DNA from 4 places in the Sorangium sp. So ce448 genome. Region 2 is predicted to be linked to each of the others. Evidence: riboswitches for the same ligand, from Rfam matches in the RefSeq annotation. Region 2 holds a riboswitch; each other region holds the start of a gene.
The links. A riboswitch is a leader RNA that binds a small molecule or an ion and turns the genes downstream of it on or off. The one in region 2 is predicted to bind cobalamin.
Positions count from the first base shown of each region.

Region 1: linked by a shared signal. The riboswitch ahead of WMF45_RS21915 (TonB-dependent receptor domain-containing protein) and the one ahead of WMF45_RS01400 (energy-coupling factor ABC transporter permease) in region 2 are both predicted to bind cobalamin.
Region 3: linked by a shared signal. The riboswitch ahead of WMF45_RS21900 (ribonucleoside-diphosphate reductase subunit alpha) and the one ahead of WMF45_RS01400 (energy-coupling factor ABC transporter permease) in region 2 are both predicted to bind cobalamin.
Region 4: linked by a shared signal. The riboswitch ahead of WMF45_RS05250 (TonB-dependent receptor) and the one ahead of WMF45_RS01400 (energy-coupling factor ABC transporter permease) in region 2 are both predicted to bind cobalamin.

Region 1 is NZ_CP150343.1:5,811,200-5,817,058, reverse strand. Features, by position in the region: gene WMF45_RS21925 (trypsin-like serine protease) at 3-920, opposite strand; gene WMF45_RS21920 (MFS transporter) at 1,116-1,931, opposite strand; cobalamin riboswitch at 2,323-2,549, shown strand; gene WMF45_RS21915 (TonB-dependent receptor domain-containing protein) at 2,709-4,787, shown strand; gene WMF45_RS21910 (YncE family protein) at 4,781-5,859, shown strand, end outside.
Region 2 is NZ_CP150343.1:342,284-348,142, forward strand. Features, by position in the region: gene WMF45_RS01380 (CbiX/SirB N-terminal domain-containing protein) at 1-363, opposite strand, end outside; gene WMF45_RS01385 (energy-coupling factor ABC transporter ATP-binding protein) at 339-1,160, opposite strand; gene WMF45_RS01390 (CbiQ family ECF transporter T component) at 1,157-1,906, opposite strand; gene WMF45_RS01395 (hypothetical protein) at 1,896-2,210, opposite strand; gene WMF45_RS01400 (energy-coupling factor ABC transporter permease) at 2,234-2,911, opposite strand; cobalamin riboswitch at 3,046-3,253, opposite strand; gene WMF45_RS01405 (enoyl-CoA hydratase/isomerase family protein) at 4,523-5,344, opposite strand.
Region 3 is NZ_CP150343.1:5,803,541-5,809,399, forward strand. Features, by position in the region: gene WMF45_RS21885 (helix-turn-helix domain-containing protein) at 1-1,768, opposite strand, end outside; gene WMF45_RS21890 (prolyl hydroxylase family protein) at 1,892-2,467, shown strand; gene WMF45_RS21895 (NAD-dependent protein deacetylase) at 2,502-3,368, opposite strand; cobalamin riboswitch at 3,488-3,695, shown strand; gene WMF45_RS21900 (ribonucleoside-diphosphate reductase subunit alpha) at 4,023-5,859, shown strand, end outside.
Region 4 is NZ_CP150343.1:1,428,174-1,434,032, reverse strand. Features, by position in the region: gene WMF45_RS05255 (hypothetical protein) at 1-210, shown strand, start outside; gene WMF45_RS05250 (TonB-dependent receptor) at 224-2,425, opposite strand; cobalamin riboswitch at 2,666-2,873, opposite strand; gene typA (translational GTPase TypA) at 3,045-4,931, shown strand; gene WMF45_RS05240 (hypothetical protein) at 5,017-5,511, shown strand; gene WMF45_RS05235 (LysR family transcriptional regulator) at 5,499-5,859, opposite strand, start outside.

The DNA of each region.
Region 1 (5,859 bases), 5.5 Mb from region 2:
GCTCAGCGTCGTGCGAGCGCGGCCGTGCGGGCCTCGGCCGTCAGCGCGGCGAAGGCGTCCGTGCGCGTATACACGTGGTTGCCAGCCGCGGTGCACCCCGCGCCTCGCGACGTGATGCCCACCACGTCGCCGCGGTCGGCGTCGATCACCGGACCTCCCGAGTCGCCGGCGCAGGTCGCCCCCTCGATCTCGAACTCGCGCGGACCGAGGACCTTGCCGGTCGCCGGATCGGCGCGGGGCCCGACGGCGGCGACGAGGCGCGGGCCGCGCGCGGCGCGGACGCCGAGCCGGCTTACCGCTCCGCCGCCGTACCCGACGGCGATCACGCTGTCGCCTGGATCGAGCGCCCCGACCTCGCGCATCCGCAGGGGCGCCACGTCGGTGAGGGGCCGATCGAGCACCAGATAAGCGATGTCCGCGTCGCAGAGGACGCGCTCTTTCCCGTGCAGCGTGGCCACGGCGCGCGCCCGCGCGGCGTCGCGGGAGACATCGATATGGTCCCCTGTGTAAATGGCGATCTCGGAAGGATCGATGTCTCCGCCGAGGTGATCGCCGTTGTGCGACCTGCCCGAGCGATCGCAGCGAGGGGTCGCGGTCAGGTTGCGCGAGATGCAGTGACGCGCGGTCAAGACGAGGTTCGGCTCGACGAGCGCGCCGCTGCACAGGTTCACGCGTCGCTCGCCGCCCCGGGGATCGCGGTGCGAGACGGCCACGGCGACGACGGAGCGCGCGGCGCCGTCGATGCGGGGCTCAGGCGTGCCCTTCGCGCGCGGCGAAACCTCGGTGATCGGCTCGACCGCCGCCACCGGAGGAGGCGAGGATTCAGCCGGGATGACGGCGACGACGAGGCGTGGGACGAGGGCCGCGACAAGGCAGCCAAGGCATCCCGCGAGGCGCGGGACGAGAGGCGGAGACACCATGGATGAGGTCACCGACAAAGAGCATGTGAGTAACGACCGTGCAAGCCGACCCTGGAGCTTTTCTCCAGCATCGGAAGGGGAGGTGCCCCCGATAAGTTGTTGTTCCCACCGAGGGGAATGAGAGATGGAAATCAGGTCAGTCAGGTGAGGGGCGCCCGGCTGGAGGCGCGCTCTCTGGACTCCCGCGCTCGTCGACTAGCCCCGGCCCTCCAGCGCGCGCGCAGCGCCGGCGCTGCTCGACGCGCCGGGGGCGAGGTGTCGCTCGATCAGGAAGATCAAGCACGACGACGCGAGCGTGAAGGCGATCGCCAGCGCGGCCACGGCGCCCATGCCGTCGAGGCGCTGGTCGGGGAGCTCGTGCAGCATCCTGGCCGCGAGGAACGCGGCGAGCGCCGACGAGAGGTGATCCACGGCCGACTGGATGGATCCGAAGCGCGCCCGCTCGGAGGGGAGCGGGACCTTCGAGGCGAGCGTGCCGTGGGAGATGTTGCGGATCGCCGTCCCGGTCATGAAGGCGACGAAGACGACGATCACGGGCAGCCCCGGCACGTACGCGTGGAACCCGGCATAGAGGACGGCCACGAGCATCGCCGCCCCGACCAGGCTCGTTCGGAACGCGCCGACGCGATCGATCAGCGCGCCCGCGGTGCGCATCACGACGAAGGTGAGCGCGCCGCCCACGAGGTAGAGCAGGCCGAGCCGCTCGCGCGGATAGCCGAGGTTATTCTGCACGTAGGCCGAGATGTTCGGGATGACGAGGAACGACGCCATCGTCATGACCGCCGTCGTCGCGTACGAGAGCAGCACGAGCGGGCGGCCGACGAGCGCGCGGAGCTCGCGCATGGCGTTTTCCTCGGCGCGCACCCGCGCCCCGGCGAGGTGGCCTCGCATCGAGGGGAGCAGCAGCAGCGCGAGCCCCGCGACGGCGAGCCCGAGCGCCGCGACGGCGAAGAACGGCGCCTGGAAGCCGCCGCGCCGCGCGAGCTCGAGGCCGGCCGGCACCCCGAGCACCGCGGCCAGGGAGTAGGCGCCTGCGCGAGGAGGGTGCGCGTCGGCGATGCGAAGAAGAACGCCGACTCAGGGGTGTATTGCTTCAACAGCTGCCCTGTGTTCACCGCGGGCAGCGCGACAGAGGCCGGTATCGAGATGGAACTCGTCACATTCAGCTCCGATGGGCGTCGAGAGCCACGTGGGCTCTGGTCATCGGGCGCTGGACGTCAGGTCTCGGGCCGCTCGTTTCTGATTAATGATAAAGAAAATCAGTTTCAAGTAACTCGTTGCACGCGCGTGCAAGACTGTCAAGGGACTCCCGGTTCTGTCTCGGGTGTGCGCCGCCGGTGGGCCCGTGGACGGGGCGCTCCGGGCCTTCGCTTCAGCGTTGACATCCTGCGTGACGGGTGCGACGAGTCGCCCCGCCATCGGTGCTCGTCCGGCCATCCCCTGGCGAGCTGAAAAGGGAACCCGGTGAGAATCCGGGACTGCCCCCGCAGCGGTGAACGGGAACGACCATCACCAAGAAGCACTGGGCATGCACCAGAGCAGCCTGGGAAGCGGTGATGTGTAGGAGAGCGACCGGCGACGGCCGCAGCGCCCGTGAGTCCGAAGACCTGCCGAAGGTGCGCGCGCCGGTGCTCTGGCGCGCGCTGACCTGAGCCTTCGAGGGGAAGGCGCCCAGGCCCTCGACCACCTCGCTCGCGCGCGGTGCCGTGGCCCGTCACGCAGCCCCCTCGCTTCGGCTCTCAGCTCACCCGGAGCAGCGCTGGGTCGACGCGGGCAGGCGGCGCGTGAATGGTTGATTCCTCTGATCGTCGGTCGCGTCGGCGCCGGAGCGCCGGCGCGGCGCGCTGGTTTGCGCTCGCGGTCGGCAGCGCGGTGGCAGGCCTGCCGGCGGCCCGCGCCGACGATGTGCGCAGGCCTGCGGGCGAGCAGGGGGGCGATGCCGCTGCCGCTCGACCGGGGACAGACCCGCTGGAGGTGCGCGTCGAGGGGGACCGCCTGCGCGCGCCCGCGCCGCCCAAGGACAGGTCCGTCGCGGGGTCGGTGCTGGGCCGCGAGCGCCTCACCGGCGCGGGGCTCGGGGCGGCGGACGTGCTCCGCACGCAGCCGGGCGTGCTCATCATCGAGTCGGGCGGCTTCGGCGGGCCGGCGACCGCGGCCCTCCGGGGAGCGACCGCCACGCAGACGCCGGTGTACCTCGCCGGCGTCCGCCTGAACGACGATGTCGTGGGGACGGCGGATCTCTCCCTCGTGCCCCTCTGGCTCATCGAGCGCATCGAGATCTACCGCGGCCACGCGCCCATCGAGGCCGACCGCCTCGGCCCCGGCGGCGCGATCTTCTTCGAGCCGCGGCGGCCTTCCCGGACGACGGGCGGCGCAGGCGTCATGGCGGGCTCGCTCGGCGCGCGGCGCGGGTGGGCGTTCGCCGGCGCCGGCGCGGGCCCGGTGAGCGCGATCGTCGGGGTGAGCGCCGAGGCCGCGGAGAACCGCTACGCGTTCGTCAACGATGGCGGGACGCTCTTCGACGAGCGCGACGACACCGTGGAGCGCCGGCAGAACGCCGACGTGCGCACGATCGACGCGTGGGCGCTCGCGCGCGTCGAGCTCGGGGGCGGCGCGATCGTCGACGTGATCGCGAACGGCACCGATCGCGAGCAGGGCGTGCCGAGACTCGCGCTCCTGCCGTCCCGCGAGGCGCGGGGGGAGTCGCGGCGCGCGCTGGCGTCGGTCGCGGCGCGGGTGCCGTTCGGCGGGGAGGCGCAGCACACGCTCGAGGCGCGCACCTCGTTCATCGAGGCGCGGTCGGAGGTCCATGATCCCCTCTTCGAGCTCGCGCTGCAGACGCCGGAGCTCCACCTCGCCGGCCGCCGCCTGGAGCAGACGCTCGGGGCGACGCTCGCCTTCGCCGACCGGCTCCGGGTGCGGCCCGTGCTCTCGGTCGCGCGCGAGGGCATCTCGCGCGCGCCGGACGACGTACCGCTCGCGCGGGCGCGGCGCTCGTCCGCGCGCGGCGCCGTCAGCGCGGAGGCGCGCCTCGGCGAGGGGCTCACGCTGCACGCCCTCGCGAGCGGGGAGTGCCACGCCACCGGCGCGGACCGGGAGCGCCCTTGCGACGTGCTCGTGCCGACCGGGCGGGTCGGCGTGGAGGCGGGGAGCGACCGGCTCCGGCTCCTCGCGACCGTGGGCCGCTACGTCCGCGTCCCGACGCTCGGCGAGGTGTACGGCGTCTCCGGCGTCGTCCACGGCAACGCGGCGCTCGAGCCCGAGTCCGGCGCCACGATCGAGGCCGGGATCCGGGCGCAGACGGGGCGCGGCGCCGTGCTGCGCGGCGCCTTCATCGACGTGTTCGCGTTCGGGAGCGCGGTCTCCGGGCTCGTCGCGTACGAGAAGTCCGGTCAGGGCTACGTGAGCCCGTACAACGTCGGCCGCGCCCGCGTCGTGGGCGCGGAGCTCCTGGCCGGGGTCGAGGTGACCCCGTTCCTCCGCGCCGAAATCGCGGCGACGCTGCTGGATCCGCGGGACACGACGCCGGGACGGACGACGAGGAACGACCTCCTCCCGTTCCGCTCGCGCCTCGTCGTCGCGCCGCGCCTGCACGCCGAGTGGAAGCGCCCGGGCGGCGCCGTGTTCTCGGGCGCGTCGGGCGAGATCCGGGCCGTGTACCAGTCGAGCCGGTACGCCGATCCCGCCGGGCTCGGCGTGATCGCGGAGCAAGCGACCCTCGACCTCGACGCGGAGGCGAGGTGGCTCGGAGGGCACCTCGCGGTGAGAGGTCGCGTCGCGGACCTCCTGGACGCGCGGCGCACGGATGTCGTCGGGTTTCCGCTCCCGGGGCGGAGCGTGTTTTTCACACTGGAGTCAACATGGTGAAGATCAGTCTGTTTGCGTTCGCGATCTCGATTCCGATGCTCGGGTGCAACGTGGATTCGCCGCCGCCGTCGACGGGCGGCGTCCACGGCGGCGGCGACGGCGACGCGTGTGAGAGCGGCGTGGTCATCGTGACGAGCGACTACCAGTCGACGAACATCGCCGTGTCGGAGCTCGATGGGACCACCCTGTCGCCCTCCTTCGTGTCGAGCGGCGCGGCGAAGCCGGGGCTCAGCCTCGCGCTGTCCGGCGACGTCGAGGTCCCGGGGGCGGCGCCGCCGTCCGGCCGCGTCGTCCTGCTCGATCGGTTCGGCACGAACGTGATCACCTGGATGGATCTCGAGACCGCCGAGGTCCTCGCGCAGCTCCCGGTCGGGCAGGGGTTCGAGTCGAACCCTCAGGACTACATCGAGGTCGGCGCGGACCGCGCGCTCGTGTCGCGCTACGGGAGCAACCCGAGCCCGGGCGTGGAGCCGTTCGACGAGGGCGGCGATCTGCTGATCGTCGATACGAAGGAGTACTCCATCGCAGGGCGTATCGCCCTGCCGGAGGAGGAAGAGGGGCTCCTGCCGCGCCCGTCGGGGATGGCGCGCGTCGGCGACGAGGTGATCGTGGCGCTCGGCCGGCTCGCCGCGGACCTCTCGACCGTGGGCGAAGGGCGCTTCGTTGGCGTCTCGCCGGAGCAGGGCGCTGTCACATGGACGGTCGACGTGCAGGGGCTCTACGGCTGCGGGCGTCTCGCCGTGTCGCCCTCGGGAGAGCGGCTGGCTGTCGCCTGCTCGAGCCGCTTCGACGCCGAGGCGATGGAGTACGATCCGGCGACGAGCGACATCGTGATCTACGACGCTCGCACGTCGCCCCCGGAGGAGATCGAGCGGCTCGGCGTGGCCAGGGCGCTCGGCGCGGCGGTCCAGCCCACGCTCGCCTTCGCCTCCGAGGACGTCCTCCTCGGGACGGCCTACGCGGGCAGCGCGTCCGCCGGGGACCGCGCCTTCTCCGTGAGCATCACCACGGGCGAGGTCACGACGCTCGCCCAGGCGACCCAGTCCTACGCCTTCGGCGGCGTCCACTGCTC
Region 2 (5,859 bases):
CAGCGCGGTCGCGGCGCGCTCGAACGCGATCTGCGCGAGCGCCGGGTGCACGCCGAGCGGCCGCGCCGCCGAGAAGCGCACGCCCGGGTGCGCGGCCCGCGCCCGCTCGAGCGCGATCGGGATGTCGTTCTTCACGTGCCCCGCCGCGAACAGGAAGAGCGGCACGACCGCCACGCGGGACGCCCGCGCCGCGAGCGCCGCGAGCGCGTCGGCGAGGTGCGGCGTCGCGAGCTCGATGTAGCCGTGCTGCACGGCGATCTCGGGCCGCGCCGCGGCGTAATCGGCCACGATCGCCTCGAACTCGGCGTTCGACGCGGCGTCGCGGCTGCCGTGGCCGATCAGCAGGAGACCGTCGTCATGCACGCGAGCGCCTCCTCCAGGGTGAGCGGGAGGCCCGCGCCGCCCCGCGGCGGCGGAGGGCTCATCCGGGTCCAGAGCTCGGCGACCCACGGCCGCCGCATCCGCGCCCGCGCGAGGAGCTCCCCCCGCGCGAACACGTCCCGCGGCGGCCCGTCCGCGAGGACCTGACCGTCGCCCAGCAGGACCGCGCGCGAGGCGAAGAGCGGCACGAGATCCACCGCGTGGGTCGCGGTGACCAGCGTGGTCCCCTGCTGCTCGGAGAGCGCGCGCAGCGTCTGGCACAGGGCGAGCTCGCCCTCCGGGTCGAGCCCCGCGGTCGGCTCGTCGAGCAGCAGCACCCGCGGCCGCATCGCCAGCATCCCGGCGATGCACGCGCGCTTGCGCTCGCCGAAGCTCAGCGCCTCGATGGCGCGATCGGCGAGGTGGGCGATCTGCACGGCGGCGAGCGCCGCCTCGGCGCGGCGGCGCGCCTCGGGCGCGGGCAGGCCGAGGTTTCGCGGGCCGAACAGGACGTCGTCGAGGAGCGTCGCGCCGAGCAGCTGGTCGTCCGGGTCCTGGAGCACGAGCGCGGCGCCCGCGGCGACGGCGTCCGAGGGCGAGCCCACGCGGCGGCCCGCGATCTCGACGCCGCCGCCGGGCGCCGGGAGGAGCCCGACGAGCGTCCGGAGCAGCGCGGTCTTGCCGGCGCCGTTGCCGCCGAGCACCGCCACGGACTCGCCCTCGGCGACGTCGAGGCGCACGTCGCGCAGCACGGGCTCGCCGCGCGGGTAGCCGAGCCGGGGGGCGCGCAGCGCGATCATCCGGCCTCTCCTGCGGCGACGCTGAGCCCGAGGGCCGCGAGGGCGGCGGCGGCGAACGCGACGTTCGCGGCGGGCGCGCTCGTCCTCCGGTCGGCGACGGGGAGCTTCCCCTGGTAGCCGCGGAGCTGCATCGCGAGCGCGGCGCTCTCGGAGCGCTCCAGCGTCCGGAGCGCCACGACGCCCGCGACGGCGCCGGCCGAGCGCGCGGCGGCGCCGGGGCGGGTGAACCCGCCGCGGAGCGCGGCGGCGCTCCACGCGCTGTCGGCCGCGCGCTGGAGCACGCCGGCGAAGCGCCGCGTCAGCGCGAGCAGCTCGACCAGGGCCGCCGGGACGCCGAGCCCGGCGAGCGCCGCCTCGATCTCGGCGGGCGCGGCGGCGCCGGCGAGCCACCGGAGCACCGCGGCCGCCGCGAGGACGCGGGCGCCGATGGCCACGGCGCGGTGGGCCCCCTCGGCCGTGATCGCGTCGACGGGGAACGGCGCGCCGGGGAGGAGCGGCGCCCCCGGCGTGAGCGCGAGCGCGAGCGCCGCCGCGACCGCTCCGATCCACGCGGCGGGCGCGGCGGCGCGGAGGACGGCGCGCGCCGGCGTTCCCTGGAGGTGGAGGGCCGCGCACGCGAGGAGGAGCAGCGCGGCCGGCGTGACGGGCGAGCGCGCGCCCGCGGCGACGCAGCACGCCGCCACGGCGGCTCCGAGGCGGAGCCGGGCGTCCACGTCGCGGAGCCGCGCGGGCGGGTCAGTCCGCACGGAGGCCTTCGCCGCCGGCCTTGACCGCGGGCGCGTCCGCGCGCTCGACGAAGAGCACGCGCGAGAAATAGCCGAGGGCGAAGCCGGCGAGGAGCCCGGCCCAGAGGAACGCGAAGAGCAGGAGGTCGCCCTCGAGGCCCGCGAACAGCGGCCCCGTGTCGTGGCGTCCTGCGTCCTCGGCGACGCGGCGCACCACGGCCTCGTCGACGCCGTCCCAGGACGCGTTGCCGCAGGCGGCGAGCCAGAATGAACCGGCGAGCTGGAGCGCTGCCGCGCACGCACGCCGCGCGAGCGGCGCTGGCATCGGGCGCTGTCCGAGCCGCCGCGTCACGACGCCCCCGGGGCGAGCCGGACGACCTGGAGCCGATCCAGGATGTCGGGCCGCCGGGCGCGCAGGAAGGCGAGCGCCCCCGCGGTCATGACGCCCTCGAGCAGGCCGAGCGGGAGCTGGGTGGGGACGAAGGCCAGGGCGACGCCCGTGAACATGGACGTCACCGAGCCCTCGCCCGAGAGCCCGAGCGCGAGCGCGAGCGCCGTTGTGGCGTAGGTTGCCCAGTCCGACGTCACGCCCGCGAGGAAGCCCGCGACCCAGAGGTTCGCGCCGCAGCGCCGCGCGAGGTGGAAGGCGAAATATCCGGTGAAGGCGCCCGCGATGCCCATCGACGCGACGTCGGCGCCGAGCGTGGTGAGGCCGCCGTGCGCGAGGAAGAGGGCCTGGATAAGGAGCGCCACCACGGTGACGAGGACGGTCATCCAGGGGCCGATGAGCACCGCCGCGAGCCCTGTGCCGCACGGGTGGGAGCAGGTCCCGGCGGTCGGCACGGGCACGGGCATGCACGAGATCGCGAAGACGGCGGCCGCGATGAGGCCGACGAACGGCTTGTAGAAGGCGTCCTGCTGGGTGCGGCGCCGGAGCAGGTGGAGGGCGATCGCGACGAAGGGCAGGGCGAGCGCGTTCCAGACGGCGCACCAGCCGAGCGGCAGGACGCCTTCCGCGAGGTGCATCGCGGCCGCGGGCCGGGGCGCGAGGAGCGTCCCCAGGGACACGGCGGCGATCGACACAGCGCGGCCGTGAAGACCGATGACGGCGCTCCGGGTGAAGTCCGCACCCGAACGCCACGAAGACGTGCGCAAGCTGCACCTCGTGGGAGGCTCGGGTAGGTCTCCCGGCTCATGGGTTCAGGGAGCTGATCGAGCTCCCAGCGCTGCGTCCACCTTCCCAGGCCTCTTCCAATGAGGCCCAGTGGTCTTCGGAGGCAGCTCCCCACTCACGGTGGCGGGACCGCGCCGGTTTTGCACCGGCTTCCCTGTTATGCCCCGGAGGGCACCCGAGGAATGGATTGTCAGGCCGGTGCTCGGTAATCCCGTTTCGTTCCCGGCGTCAAGGACGTCGCGCCCCGATCGCGGACGAGGTGCTCGGCGGGCGCTGCATCTGGCATGGCGTGTCGGACGAGCTCCCCGTCGAGCGCGGGCCAGCTCCGCCTCGCGCGCGGTGCCCCGCGCGTCGGCCCGCGCATCCAGGCGGCGCGATCGCGCGAGCCGGGCGCGCGTACCCGGGGGTGCGGACCGGGCGAACCCGGGTGCGTCGACCCGGGGGTGCGGACCGGGCGAACCCGGGTGGGTCGACCCGGGGGTGCGGACCGGGCGAACCCGGGTGGGTCGACCCGGGGGTGCGGACCGGGCGAACCCGGGTGGGTCGACTCGGGGGTGCGAGTTTCCGCCTTGCGCGGTCCGGCTCGCCGCGGTCCGCCGCGAGCGCCCTCGTCCGCGGCGTCGGCGCGGCGGCGATGCCTGCGCTGGTGGCCACCTCGCCCTCGAGGGCGCTGCCGAGGCGCACGAGGCCATCGCTGCCGAGGCGCGCCGCGCGCCCGTCGGCGCCCCCATTGAGCAGGCATGGGCGCCGACGAGCGATCCAGGCGCTGTCGTGTGATGGCCGAGGCCGAGAAATTGACCCAGACGCATCACGTGAAGAGTCGTCGAGCACACGTCTTGAATTATGTCCCCCTTAGATAAAGCCTGTTTACTTTGTCGCCGCGCGGGCGCAGCCCCCGTCTCGGTTTGGGCCCGCACGAGGGGCTCTCGTGCGCTTGAATACAAGGCACCGGCGCGTTCCTTCCGCAGTGTGCTTTGTTCGTCCTGGCTCTTTACTCGGGAGCAGGTGTCCGGCTTACCGCCTGCAGCCTCGTGGCATCTCTTATTGAAGAGATGAGGGATTTCGTGTTCACTCGTCTCGGAATGCGAGACGAACGCTGCGCTGAGCGCTGTCTCCGGTGGAGGGGTATGCCCGGCTCGAACGTGAATTCCCGCAGAGCTGGTGTGTGTGGGGCGCGCGCCCGCCTGGCCGCCTTCGTGTCTGGAGCGCTCTGCTCGCTCGGCGTGCAGTCATTGCACTTTGTTATCGACAACGCGCTTGCGGATGCCACAATCTGACTACCGCATGCGCACCGGCGCGGACCCCCCCAGCCCGGAGCGCATGCGGTGTTTTTTTCTTAGCACCGCGGCGGACGTTCAAGACTCCGGCGCGGTTTCCCTGCCGCGGTCATTCTGGGCCCCCCTCCAGCGTGATGCGCGGTATTTTTTTTGCCGTCGAGCGCGCGGTTCGCGCCTCCCGAGCCTTCACTTGCCCGTGAACGTGGCCTGCGATTTCGCCAGGAACGCTTTCATTCCGAGCTGTTGATCTTCGCTTCCGAAGAGCGCGGCGAATGCCTGGGCTTCCAGCTCGTTGGCGGCGGTGAGGTCGAGGCTCTCGCCGCGCAGGAGGACGCGTTTGGCGGCGGCGACGGCGAGCGGCCCGCGCGAGGCGATCTTGAGGGCGGTCTCGCGGGCGCGCGCGAGGAGCTCGGTCGCCGGGAAGACGGCGTTGACGAGCCCGATCGAGAGCGCCTGCTGGGCGGTGATCATGTCTCCTGAGTAGACGAGCTCGCGCGCGCGTCCGGGTCCGACCCGTCGCAGCAGCCGCTGGGTCCCGCCGAACCCCGGGATGACGCCCAGGTTCACCTCGGGCTGGCCGAGCTTGGCGCCTTCGGCGGCGTAGATGAAGTCGCATGCGAGGGCGAGCTCGCAGCCGCCGCCCAGCGCGAAGCCGTTGACGGCGGCGATCACGGGGAAGGGGGCAGTCTCGATGAGCTCGGCGAGCCGGTGGCCAGCGTCGGCGAACCGTTTCGCGGCGATGCTGTTCATGGTCGCCATCTCTGCGATGTCGGCGCCGGCGACGAACGCCTTGCCGGCGCCGGTCAGCACCGCCGCGCGGACCTCGTTGCCCTCGGCGGGCGCGAGGAGGTCGCGGAAGGCCGCGGTGAGCTCGCCGAGGACGGCGGGGTTCAGCGCGTTGAGTTTGTCGGGCCGCTGGATGGTCACGGTGGCGACGTGATCCGCGCGCTCGACGGCGACGAACTGGAGCGTACCGCGAGCCCCCGGCTGCTGTTCTTGAGCGGTCATGGAGCGTGGTTAGCAGCGCCTCGCGCCGGTGGGAAGCGCCTGCCGCGGGTCAGGGAAGGCGTCATTCCGTGTCCGCCCGATCCCGCTGTGTAGAGGCCGTTGCCGAGCCGACGAGCGAGCGATTTCCAAGCGAGCGATTTCCGGAGGAGTCTCGCGCCTGTTCCGGGAAACGGTCCATCGCTCGATGATCCGAACTCACCGCTTGAGTGCGGGTACGCGCGACATGACGGCCCTACAACGAGCCCGCGTGCGATAGTCGTGAGTCGAGCAGACCGCCTGTCCTCCGACCCGCACACCTGTGTTCGCCTCGCGCGGCCACCGTCGTCGCTCCCCCGTCGTCATCCCTCCTGGAGAGAGCCAGGGAGGGAGGGGGTGCCGCGCGGGGGGCCGGCGGGGTAGGGCCCCACGAACCCGAGCGCCGGCCCGCTCCGCGCGGCGCCCTCTCAGATCGGCCCCGCCGTTCAGCCGGCCATGGCCCCCCAAAAGGCGCGAGTTCGTGGGAGGGGCCCCCGCCG
Region 3 (5,859 bases), 5.5 Mb from region 2:
GCCCGAGGTGCGCGAAGCCGCCGAGGGCGAGCGCGTAGATGTCGTACGCCTCGCCCGCCCGCCCGGCGCCGAGCAGCTCGCCGAGGATGGCCTCGAACGCGTCGACGGCCTCGCGTTCCCGCGGCGGCCGGCGTGGCGCCTCGTCGAGGCGCGGCGGCGGCGCGGCGCTCCCCGCGGCGTGGACGCGCTCCGGCGGCACGCCGAGCAGCGACTTGAAGTGCTGCCGCACGAAGGGGTGCGTCGAGTAGCAACGCTCGCCCGGGCGCGCCGCGAACACGAGCCCCAGCCGCTCCAGCCGGGCGAGCCCGCGCGCGAGCTCCGCGGCGCCCCACCCCGCCATGGCGCCGGCGATCTCGCCGCCGGCCCGGATCAGCTGGAGCAGCGCCTCCTCGCCCGCGCCGCCGGGGAACACCGAGAGGCGCGCGAGCAGGTCCCGCTCGCCCGGCGGCAGCGCGCGCGCATAGGCCGACAGCACCGAGCTCAGGCGGCGGGCGAGGACATCGTCCTGCTCGGCCTCGGCGAGGTGCGCCGCCTGCGCCGCGGAGAGGCGGCCCGCGTCGCCGCCGAGGAACGCGCCCACGTAGGAGCCGAGGACGGCGACCGAGAGCGCGTGGCCGCCCGTCGCCTCGAACAGCGCGCCGAGGGCACCGTCGTCGCCGCGGATGCCCCAGCGGCGCAGGAGCGACGCGGCGTCGCCCTCGCAGAGCGGCTCGGGCCGGATCGTCGCGAGCCCGCCCTCGGCCCAGGCGGACAGATCCGCGAGCTCGAAGCGCGACGTGACGAGCGCCCGCGCGCCGCCGAGCCCGGACGCGATCGCGCAGAGCAGCCGCCGGAGGAGCGCGTCGTGGAGCTCGCCGTGCGCGCGCCCTGCGCCCCCCTCGGCCTGCACGGTCTCGATCCCGTCGAGCACGAGCAGGTGCGGCGGCCCCTGGCCCAGCGCCTCCTTCAGCCGCGCGAGCTGCTCTCCGGGCGCCGCCTGAGGCCGCGGCGCCGCCGGGCCCGAGGCGCCCGCGCCCGGCGCGAAGTAGGCCGCCGCCTGGTCGAGGAACGCCTCGGTCCTGGGGTCGTCGTAGAAGCTCCAGACGAGCACTCCGCCGGGCCGCGGGGCGTCGCCGAGCCCCTGGAGGAAGCGCTCGGCGATCGCGGTCTTGCCCGCCCCGCCGACGCCGAGGAGCGCGATCACCCGGGGGGACGGCGGCGAGCCGTCGGCCCACGCGGCGAGCCGATCGACGATCTCGGCGCGCCCGACGAAGTGCCGCGCTCGCTGGAGCGTGTGCGCGTGCAGCGGGCGCCACGCCGGGGCGGCTCCCTGCGACGGCGCGGGCGCGCCCGCCGGCGCCTTCTCCCCTGCCTCCTCGTCGAGCGCCCTCTCCTCCCCCGCGAGCGCCCTCTCCGCCCCCGCGAGCGCCCTCCCCGCCTCGTCGGGCGCCTCCGCGGCCTGGCTCGCTGCACCCGCTTCCTCTGCGGCGGGATCCGCCGCCGGCGCGGCCTCGGCCTCGACGACGAGCAGCTCCGCCTCGGCGAGGCCGAGCTCGGCGCCGAGCCGCTCGATGATGCGCCGCCGGGACGGGCTCCGGACCGAGAAGCCGAGCCGCGGATCGTTGACGGCGCCCGACTCGTAGCGGCGGTAGGTCCGCACGTCGACGCCGATCGACGCGGCGACCTGCTCCTGCGTCAGGTCGAGATCGAGCCGCGCCCGCTGGAGGAGCGTGTGGTTGAAGCGGACCGCGGGCTCCGCGCTGCGGCCCGCCCTGGAGACCCGTGCCATCGGTGCGAGCGCTCGATCATCGGCGATGCGGCGCTCTCCTGTCCACCGCGCTGCCCGGTCCTGCCCGGTCCTGCCCGGGTCCCGCCCTTCCGGATCCGGTCCGCCCGGACCCACGCTTCCCGCATGAGCACCCTGCACGCCGAACGGACCGCCAAGTGCACCGACTACACCGACGATCTCCGCATCTTCACGGTGACGAACGTCCTGTCGCCCGAGGAGTGCGAGGGCTTCATCGCGCTCGCCGAGGCGCGAGGCTTCGAGCAGGCGCCGATCGGGGGCGGCGAGGTGATCAACCTCGACGTGCGCAGGAACGGCCGCGTCATGATCGACGATCCGGACCTCGCCGCGAGCCTCTGGGAGCGGCTCGCGCCCTGGATGCCGCCGAGCTTCGGCCTCCACCGCGCCGTCGGGCTGAACGAGCGCTTCCGCTACTATCGCTACACCAAGGGCGAATATTTCAACTGGCACGGCGACGGCTCGTTCGTGCGATCCGACGGCGAGCGGAGCCTGTTCACCGCGATGGTCTACCTGAACGACGACTTCGAGGGCGGCACGACCGATTTCTGGGGCGGCCGGAGCATCGCCCCGCGGCGCGGGATGGCGCTCCTGTTCGAGCACCGCCGGCTCCACCGCGGCGCCGCCGTGACACGGGGGAGCAAGTACGTCCTCCGCAGCGACGTGATGTACCGGCGCGGGTGATGCCCGCGCCGCGCGTGCGCCGGCGCTCGGCGCCTCAGCGCGGCGCCGGGGTCGCGCCGGCGCCGAGCGCCTCGGCGAGGCGCGGCAGCACCTCGCCGGCGCGGGCCTCGATCTTCAGCGCGCCGAGCTCCTCGCCGCGCGCGGAGCCGAGGTTGATCATGGCGATCGGGATGCCTCGCTGCGCGGCGCGCAGCACGAAGCGGTAGCCCGAGAAGACCGCCAGCGACGAGCCGACGACGAGGAGCGCGTCCGCCGCGTCCACGAGCGCGAACGCCGCGTCGACGATCGGCCGGGCCACGTTCTCGCCGAAGAAGACGACGCGCGGCTTGAGCGGCCCCTCGCAGCGGAGGCACGGCGGCGCATGGAAGCCCGCCACCTGCTCGGCGGGCAGGTCGGCGTCGCCGTCGGGGGCGACGTCGGCCGCGAGGCGCAGCCAGCCGGGGTTCTGCGCGAGGAGCCGCTCCTGGAGGACGGCGCGCCGCTCCATCGCGCCGCACGCGAGGCAGGCGACCTCGGAGAGCGTCCCGTGCAGCTCGATGACGCGGCGGCTGCCCGCGGCCTGGTGGAGGCCGTCGACGTTCTGCGTGATGAGGCCATCGAGCTGCCCCGCCTGCTCCAGCCGCGCGAGGGCGCGGTGGGCGGGGTTCGGCTCGGCCCTGGAGAACCGCTCCCAGCCGATCACGGCGCGCGCCCAGTAGCGCTGCCGGATCTCGGCCGAGCGGCAGAACTCCCGCCCCTGGATCGGGTTCCGCGCGCGGCGCCGCGTCTCGGGCCCTCGATAATCGGGGATTCCGGACTCGGTGCTGCACCCCGCGCCCGTCAGCGCCACGATCCGCTTGCCGCGCAGGAGCGCGACGAGGTCGTCGAGCGGATCGGCCGGACGCGCTTCGCTGAGCGGCATAGGCCCGGGTTGTGGCCCGTCGCTGCGCGCACCGCCAGCGTCGACCACGCGACCACGCATGCAACCGAGCAACGGAGCTCCCCCCACAACATCTCGCTTGACCGGCTCACTGCACCACCATATGTAGTGCCCGTGTTGGTGCCTCGGGCTTCGGCCCGGGGCTCAAAAGGGAACCCGGTGTGAATCCGGGGCTGCCCCGCAGCGGTAAGCGAGAACGATCTCCACGACGCGCACTGGCCCCCGGGCTGGGAAGCGGTGGACCGTAGGAATCCGGCGAGAGCCGGAGCGCTCGTGAGCCCGAAGACCTGCCAACATCCTGCGCTGGGGAGACATCCGGCGCCGGTTTGACCTGGAAGCCTCGAGGGAGGCGGGTAGGTCCGAGCTGGCGCAGACTCTCGCGCTTGTCCCGGTTCCGACCCCCTCCCGCGCTGTCTTCCTTTCGCCCGCGGGGGCGAGCGGTCGGTCCGAGGGCTCCTCAAAAGAGCCTGGCGCACCCGTGCGCATCGGCTGGCCTCTTCGCTCTCGCGGCATCGACGCGAGCGGTCCGGGACCGCTCGGAACGAGCACGAGGAGGATGCCATGCTGAACGAACCGTTGGTGAAGAGCAACGGCGCGGCGCCGTTGCGCGCGCTCCACGCACCCCACGCGCCCTCCATGAGCGGCGGCGCGCCGGAAGAGACGCTCCCGCACACGACGATGCGGGTGAAGAAGAGGAACGGGTCGAGCGAGCCCGTGGACGTCAACAAGATCGTCCGGGCGGTGAGCCGCTCCTGCGCGGCCCTGTCCGACGTGGACGCGCTCCGCGTCGCGACAAAGACCATCAGCGGCCTCTACGACGGCGCGACGACGCGCGAGCTCGATCAGCTCTCCATCCAGACGGCGGCGTCGCTCATCGCCGATGAGCCCCAGTACGCGAAGCTCGCGGCGCGCCTGCTCGCCACGTACATCGACAAGGAAGTCCGCAATCAGGAGATCCACGCCTTCTCGCAGTCCATCGCCGTGGGGCGGCGGCTGGGCCTCATCAACGATCGGCTCCACGGCTTCGTGGCGCAGAACGCGCGCAAGCTGAACGACGCCATCGAGCCCAGGCGGGATCACGAGCTCGAGTACTTCGGCCTGCGGACCCTCTACGACCGCTACCTGCTGAAGCACCCCGAGACGCGCCTCGTCATCGAGACGCCGCAGCAGTTCTTCCTGCGCATCGCGTGCGCCCTCTCCGAGACGGCGGCGCAGGCGATCGAGCTCTACCGGCTCTTCTCGTCGCTCGATTACCTGCCGAGCTCACCGACGATGTTCAACTCCGGGACGAGCCACGAGCAGCTCTCGAGCTGCTTTCTGCTCGACTCGCCGGACGATCACCTCGAGACGATCTACCAGCGCTACACCGACGTCGCGATGCTCTCGAAGTTCTCGGGCGGCATCGGGCTCGCCTACCACCGGGTGCGCTCGCGCGGCTCGCTCATCGAGAGCACCAACGGGCACTCCAGCGGGATCGTGCCTTGGCTCAAGACGCTCGACGCGTCCGTCGCGGCCGTGAACCAGGGCGGCAAGCGCAAGGGCGCCTGCTGCGTCTACCTCGAGCCGTGGCACGCCGACGTCGAGGAGTTCCTCTCGCTGCGGGACAACACGGGCGACGAGGCCGCGCGCACGCACAACCTGAACCTCGCGAGCTGGGTCCCGGACCTCTTCATGAAGCGGGTCGAGGCCGACGGCGAATGGAGCCTGTTCGACCCGAAGGACGCGCGCGATCTCCCCGATCTCTACGGTGAGGAGTTCGATCGTCGGTACGTCGAGGCCGAGCGGGCGGGCATCGCCAAGAAGACGATGAAGGCCCGCGAGCTCTACGCGCGGATGATGCGCACGCTCGCGCAGACCGGCAATGGCTGGATGACGTTCAAGGACAAGTCGAACCGCGCCTGCAACCAGACGGCGCTGCCGGGCCGGATCGTCCACCTCTCGAACCTCTGCACCGAGATCCTGGAGGTGACCTCGAACGAGGAATCGGCCGTCTGCAACCTGGGCTCGATCAACCTCACTCGCCACACGCTCACGCTGGCGGACGGCGCGGTCGCGTTCGACTTCGAGAAGCTCGCGCGCACGGTGGGGACCGCGGTCCGCCAGCTCGACCGCGTCATCGACCTCAACTACTACCCCATCCCCTCGACGAGGCGATCGAACCTCCGTTGGCGGCCCGTCGGGCTCGGGCTCATGGGCCTGCAGGACGTGTTCTTCCAGATGCGCCTGCCCTTCGACGCCCCGGCGGCGCGGGAGCTCTCCAGGCGGATCTCGGAGGAGGTGTATTACCACGCGCTCTCGACGTCCGCGGACCTCGCGGCGGAGAAGGGGCGGCACCCGGCGTTCGACGAGACGCGCGCCGCGCGCGGAGAGCTCCAGTTCGACGCGTGGAACGCCGTCCCGGAGGACACGGCCCGCTGGGAGGCGCTCCGCGCGCGCGTCCAGGCCGAGGGGCTCAGGAACTCGCTGCTCGTCG
Region 4 (5,859 bases), 1.1 Mb from region 2:
GGCTCGGGGTTCCATGCGGCGATGGTTCGCAGCGTCGTGACAGGGCTCACGCTCGTTGCCCGCCAGCGTTATCCGCACAGGGTATGTGACATCGGGGAAGCCTGGCAGATGTTCGCAGAGCTCCTGCCCGCGGTGACGGGCGCCGCCGTGAGCGAAGCCGCGTTCCGGGCATCGCTCGACGCGCTGCGCGAGGACCTCCGCCGGACATGAGCCGGCGCTGCGCCTACTCCCAGTACAGCGTCGCCCGCCCGATCGCGGTGAACGGCCACCCCGGCGAGTAGTGGATCCCGGTGACCGGGGCCGGCTCGTACGGCAGCCGCGACGCGCTCGCGAACTGGACCTCGCGCCACGTCGTGTCGAAGAGGTTCTGGACGTCCACGGCCACCTCGACGTTCTTCCACCGCAGCCCGGCGTTGGCGTCGACGACCGTGAACCCCTCGGCGGTGAGCGACTCGTCCTCGGTCGCGGGCCGCGCGGCGATCGCCTTGACCCGCAGCGCCGCGAACGGCGTGAACGCGCCGAACGTCGGGCGGACGCCGACGCCCGCGGTCAGCGTCCGGGTCGGCGCGAGGGCGACAGCGCTCGCGTTGCCGGCGTTCTCGCGGAAGCGCGCGCGGGTGAAGGTCGCGTCCACGTCGGCGAAGAGCCAGCTTTGGAGCCGGTAGCGCCCGCCGATCTCGATCCCGTAGCGCCGCGTCTGCCCCGACGCCTCGGTCGCGCCCGCGTCGCCGCTCCAGACCAGCTCCGAGTCCAGGTCGAGCAGGAACGCGGCCCCGTTCAGCGACAGCCCGCGCAAGGGCGCGACCCGCAGGCCGACCTCGTAGCCCGTCGCCGGCGTGATCAGCGTCGCCGCCCCCTCCCCCAGCACCGCGCCCCGCGCGTCGTTCGAGTGGAAGCCCCGCCCGAAGTGGGCGAAGAGATCGACCCCCTCGACCGGCGACACGATCGCCGTGAGCTTCGGGAGCAGCTGCATCTGTCCCCGGGCGCCGCTCGACCTGTTCCCCGCCGCCTCGAGGTCCTCGCCCGGATCGTCCACGTTGACGTCGATCCACTGCGCGCGCGCCCCGAGCACGACGCGGAGCCAGCGCCGGAGCCGGGCGTCCTGCTCGACGTAGACGCCGATCTGGCTCTCATCGACGTGGGTCCTGCTCTTCTCCTCGATCCGCTCGCGCGCCTCGTCGTGGTGGAGGGACTTGTCGATCGCGTCCGCGCGGATCTGCGCGCCGAGCGAGGTCGTGAACCTCGCCCCGCCGATCTCGTATTGCCTGCGGAACCGGAGATCGGCGCCCCCGACCGTGCGGTCGTCGTTCTGCTCGATCTGGTCGCCGTGGACCGGGTCCTCGCTGAAGAACGTGAAGTTCGAGTACAGCGTGAAGCGGTACCGGACGAGGTAGGCCAGCGCGCTCAGATCGGCGTCCCGCCACGCCGTCGAGTACGCGACGGACGCCATGTGCCGCTCGGTCGCCCCGCCCTCGGTCGGATCCACGGCGCCGAAATGGTCGATGCACGGCTGTCCGAACGCCGAGGGCGGCGGGTTCAACCCGCCCTGCTCGCCCTCGCCGCACACGGCGCGCGCGGGGATCTGGCCGGAGCCATTCCAGGTCGATCCATACGACATCCAGGTCATCTGGACCTTCCCCGTGTTGCCCAGATCGTGCGTGGCCCGCAGGTACACATTGAAGCGCTTGAGGCGCTCCGGGCTCAGGAACGGCCCGTCGTTCCGGTAGATCTCCGCCGCGGCCACCGCGCGCCACGTGTCGCCGAGATCCGGCGAGGCGATGACGAGACCGCGCTGGATACCGTACTGCCCCAGGCTGACCTGCGCGTAGCTCTCCTCGAGCTTCTCGGCGAAGCGCAGGTTGACGGCGCCCGCCGTACCGAAGTCGCCGATGTTCGCGTAATAAGGCCCCTTGTACCCGTCGAGCCCTGTCACGAGCTCCGGGATCATGAAGTAGAGATCGGTGAAGCCGTGCCCGTGGCCGTGGCTGACCATGTTGACGGGCACGCCGTCGACGAAGAAGGCGACGTCGGTCCCGTGATCCGCGTCGAATCCGCGGAGGAAGTACTGGTTCGCCTTGCCGCCGCCCGCGTGCTGCACGGCGAAGAGCCCGGGGACCGACTCGAGGAGGTCGCCCGGCCGGAGCCTCGGCCTGAGCTCGAGCTCCCGGTGTCCGACGGAGACGCGCGACGCGGCCTCGCTGCCCGGCTTCTCCGCCTGGATCGTGACCTCGATCGCGGCGTCGCCCGCGGGCGCGCCCTCGCCGGTGGGCGCCGCGGCGGCGGCCTCCGGCGGGGCAGCGGGCGCCTCGGGGGTGGCGCCCTCGGCGCGCGCGGGCCGCGCGGCGGCCAGCACCATGGATAGTGCGGCGAACAGATGAAATGGATGGCGGTGCCCGTGGCTCGTCGTGACCGTCTCGCGCAGCATTCGTGTCCTCCTTCGCCGCAATCGCGCGGAGCGGCGTCGGGCCGCTCGCGTCGAGCTCCGCGAGGACGAAATGGCTGGCCATCGCACGGTGCGCTGGACCGACCTCTCGCCCCCGCGGGCGACCGGAAGGCGACGCGGGGGCGGTTCGGTATCCGGGACGTGCGCAGAGAGGTGGAGCTGCACCGGCTCGGACCTCACCGCCTCCCTCGAGGCTCCCAGGTCGAACCGGCGCCGGATGTCTCCCGCCGCCGGGCGCTGGCAGGTCTTCGGGCTCGCGAGCGCTCCGGTCTGACCGGCTCCCTACTGTCCACCGCTTCCCAGCCCTCGGCGGGCCAGTGCATGGGGTGGAGGTCGTTCTCGCTTACCGCTGCGGGGCAGCCCCGGAATTTCACCGGGTTCCCTCTTCGGCCCAGGCGAACGCCCGGGCACCAGCACGGCGCGCACCCTAGGACCGTGCGCCTTCGGCTGTCAATCGCTACCGCTCCGCTCGCCCGCTCGTCGCGCGCCGCTCTCTGCGCCGCCCGCGCCACGCGCGCGCCTCGCGCGCGCCTCCCGCTCTTCATCCGAGCGCCTCGACGCACGCCTGCCGTGCAGGCCGAACGTTCGGGCTCTAGCGAGGATGGGCTCGCTCCTCCGTGGGTCGCGTGCTACACGGCCGCCGCCGTATATGCCCCGTAACGATCTCCGCAACATCGCCATCGTCGCCCACGTCGACCACGGGAAGACGACCCTCGTCGATCACATGCTCCGCCAGTCGGGCGCCTTCCGAGAGAACGAGGTCGTGGCCGAGCGGGTCATGGACTCGAACGACCTCGAGCGGGAGCGCGGCATCACCATCCTCGCGAAGAACACGAGCATCCGGTACCGCGGGGTCAAGATCAACATCGTCGACACGCCCGGCCACTCCGACTTCGGCGGCGAGGTCGAGCGCACGCTCATGATGGCCGACGGGGCGCTCCTGCTCGTCGACGCCGCCGAGGGCCCGCTGCCGCAGACGCGCTTCGTGCTGTCGAAGTGCCTCCAGCGCGGCTTCCCGGTCATCGTGGTCATCAACAAGATCGACCGGAGCGACGCGCGCGCCCACGAGGTGCTCTCCGAGGTGTTCGACCTCTTCTGCGACCTCGAGGCCAGCGATGCGCAGATGGACTTCTCGACGCTCTACGCGATCGCGAAGTTCGGCCAGGCGAAGCGGGAGCTCGAGCACGAGGCGAAGGACCTCGAGCCGCTCTTCGAGACCATCCTCGAGCGGGTCCCCGGCCCCTCCGGCGACCCCGACGGTCCGCTCCAGGTCATCGTCTGCAACACGACCCACGACGAGTACGTGGGCCGGCTCGCGGTCGGCCGCGTGGTCCGCGGCACCGCCCGGTCCGGCGCCGACGTCGCGCTCCTCGGCGAGGGCGGCCAGTCGCGCGGCTACGTGAAGATGCTCTACGCCTACGAGGGGCTGAAGCGCGTCGCGGTCGAGAGCGCCGTCGCGGGCGAGGTGATCGCGATCGCCGGGCTCGACGCGGTCACGATCGGCGACACGATCACGGATCCGGCGCACCCCGAGGCGCTGCCGCGCATCGTGGTCGAGGAGCCGACGATCAAGATGAAGATCGGCGTCAACACGTCGACCTTCGCCGGCAAGAGCAAGCAGTCGAAGTTCCTGACGAGCCGTCACCTGAAGGAGCGGCTCGAGCGCGAGGCGATGAAGAACCTCGCGATCCGGGTGGAGCCGACCGAGGTGCCCGACACGTTCGTTGTGCTCGGCCGCGGCGAGCTCCAGCTGGCGATCCTCGTGGAGACGATGCGGCGCGAGGGGTACGAGATGCAGCTCTCGAACCCCGAGGTGGTGACGCGCGAGATCGACGGCGAGGTGATGGAGCCGCTCGAGCTCGTGGTCGTGGACGTGCCGGACACCTACGTCGGCATCGTGACCGAGCGCCTCAGCTCCCGGCGCGGCCGGATGGTGAAGATGACGAACCCCGGCTTCGGCCGCGCCCGCCTCGAGTTCCGGGTGCCGTCCCGCGGGCTCATCGGCTTCCGCGGCGAGTTCCTGACGGCGACGCGCGGGACGGGCCTGCTCAACACGATGTTCGACGGCTGGGCGCCCTGGGGCGGCCCGATGATGCGCCGCCCGACCGGCGCCATCGTCGCCGATCGCGTCGGCGTGGCGACCCCGTACGCGCTGCACCACCTGCAGCCGCGCGGCATGTTCTTCATCGTCCCCGGCGTCGAGGTCTACGAGGGGATGATCATCGGCGAGCACAACCGGCCGAACGACACCGACGTCAACGTCATCAAGGAGAAGAAGCTGTCGAACGTGCGCAACCACGGCAAGGACGAGAACGTCCTCCTGGCCAGCCCGCGGCTGCTCACGATCGAGACGGCGATGGAGTGGATCGACGGCGACGAGCTCGTCGAGGTCACGCCCGACGCGGTGCGCGTCCGCAAGAAGGTGCTCGCGTGCAACCGCCGGGAGCGCCGCGAGGACGCGATCGAGCAGTCGCAAGCCGTGGAGTGAGCGGCCGGGGCGCGCCGGACGTGCGGGGCGTGCGGGGCGTTTGATGCGCGCCCCTGCCTTGCCTGCCGCACGCTAGGATGCCCTGATGAGAACGCCGCTGCTCTTCGCTTTCCTGGCTTCGCTCGTCGCGCTCTCGGGGGCGGGCGCTTGCGGCGGGGCCGTCGTCGTCGACGGGCTCCCCGGGAGCTCCGACGGCGCCGGGGGCGCCGGCGCGGCCGTGGGGTCGCCATCGGCGAGCTCCGGCGGGGCCTCCGTCGAGGAGCAGAGGGCCTCGTGCGATTTCTTCTGCTCGCTCTTCGCCGGCGTCACGTGCCCGGAGCTCCGGTGCAGCGAGCGCTGCGCCGACCTGCTCTCCGAGCAGCGCCCCTGCAACGCGCTGACCGCCCCCTTCTTCGACTGCGTGGGCGAGACCGTCGCCTCCGCGGACCGGATCCCCTGCGATTTCCTCGCGCCGTCGATCGCGTCGCTCTTCGATTGCCTGAGCGGGCGCGCTCGGGAATGCACGACCGATTTCCTGCCCCCGACGTGCGACGCGCAGTTCGAGGAGCTCAGGGCGTGCCAGCGCGATCAGGGCCGGTAGCGGGGGCGCTCGTCGCCTGACGCGCGCGGCCGCGCGCCGGGGTCGAGGGCGCTCCGGAGCGGCCCGAGGGCGTCGGCGACGAACGCGACGAGCGCCTTCACGCGCGGCACCCCGCGCGTATCGCGGTGCACCCCGAGCCACAGCTTGCGCCCCGGCGGCGGCGAGGGCGGCGAGAGCAGGCAAAGGCCGGCGGTCGCGTCGCCCAGGTAGCGCGGCAGGCAGACGAGCCCGACGCCGGCGGCCCCCATCGTCGCCTGGGGCTCGCGGCCGTTGGTGCGCGCGACGACGCGGGCCTTCGCGGCGACGGCGCGCACCCAGGACAGGTCGGCGATCGCCGGAGGCTCGTCG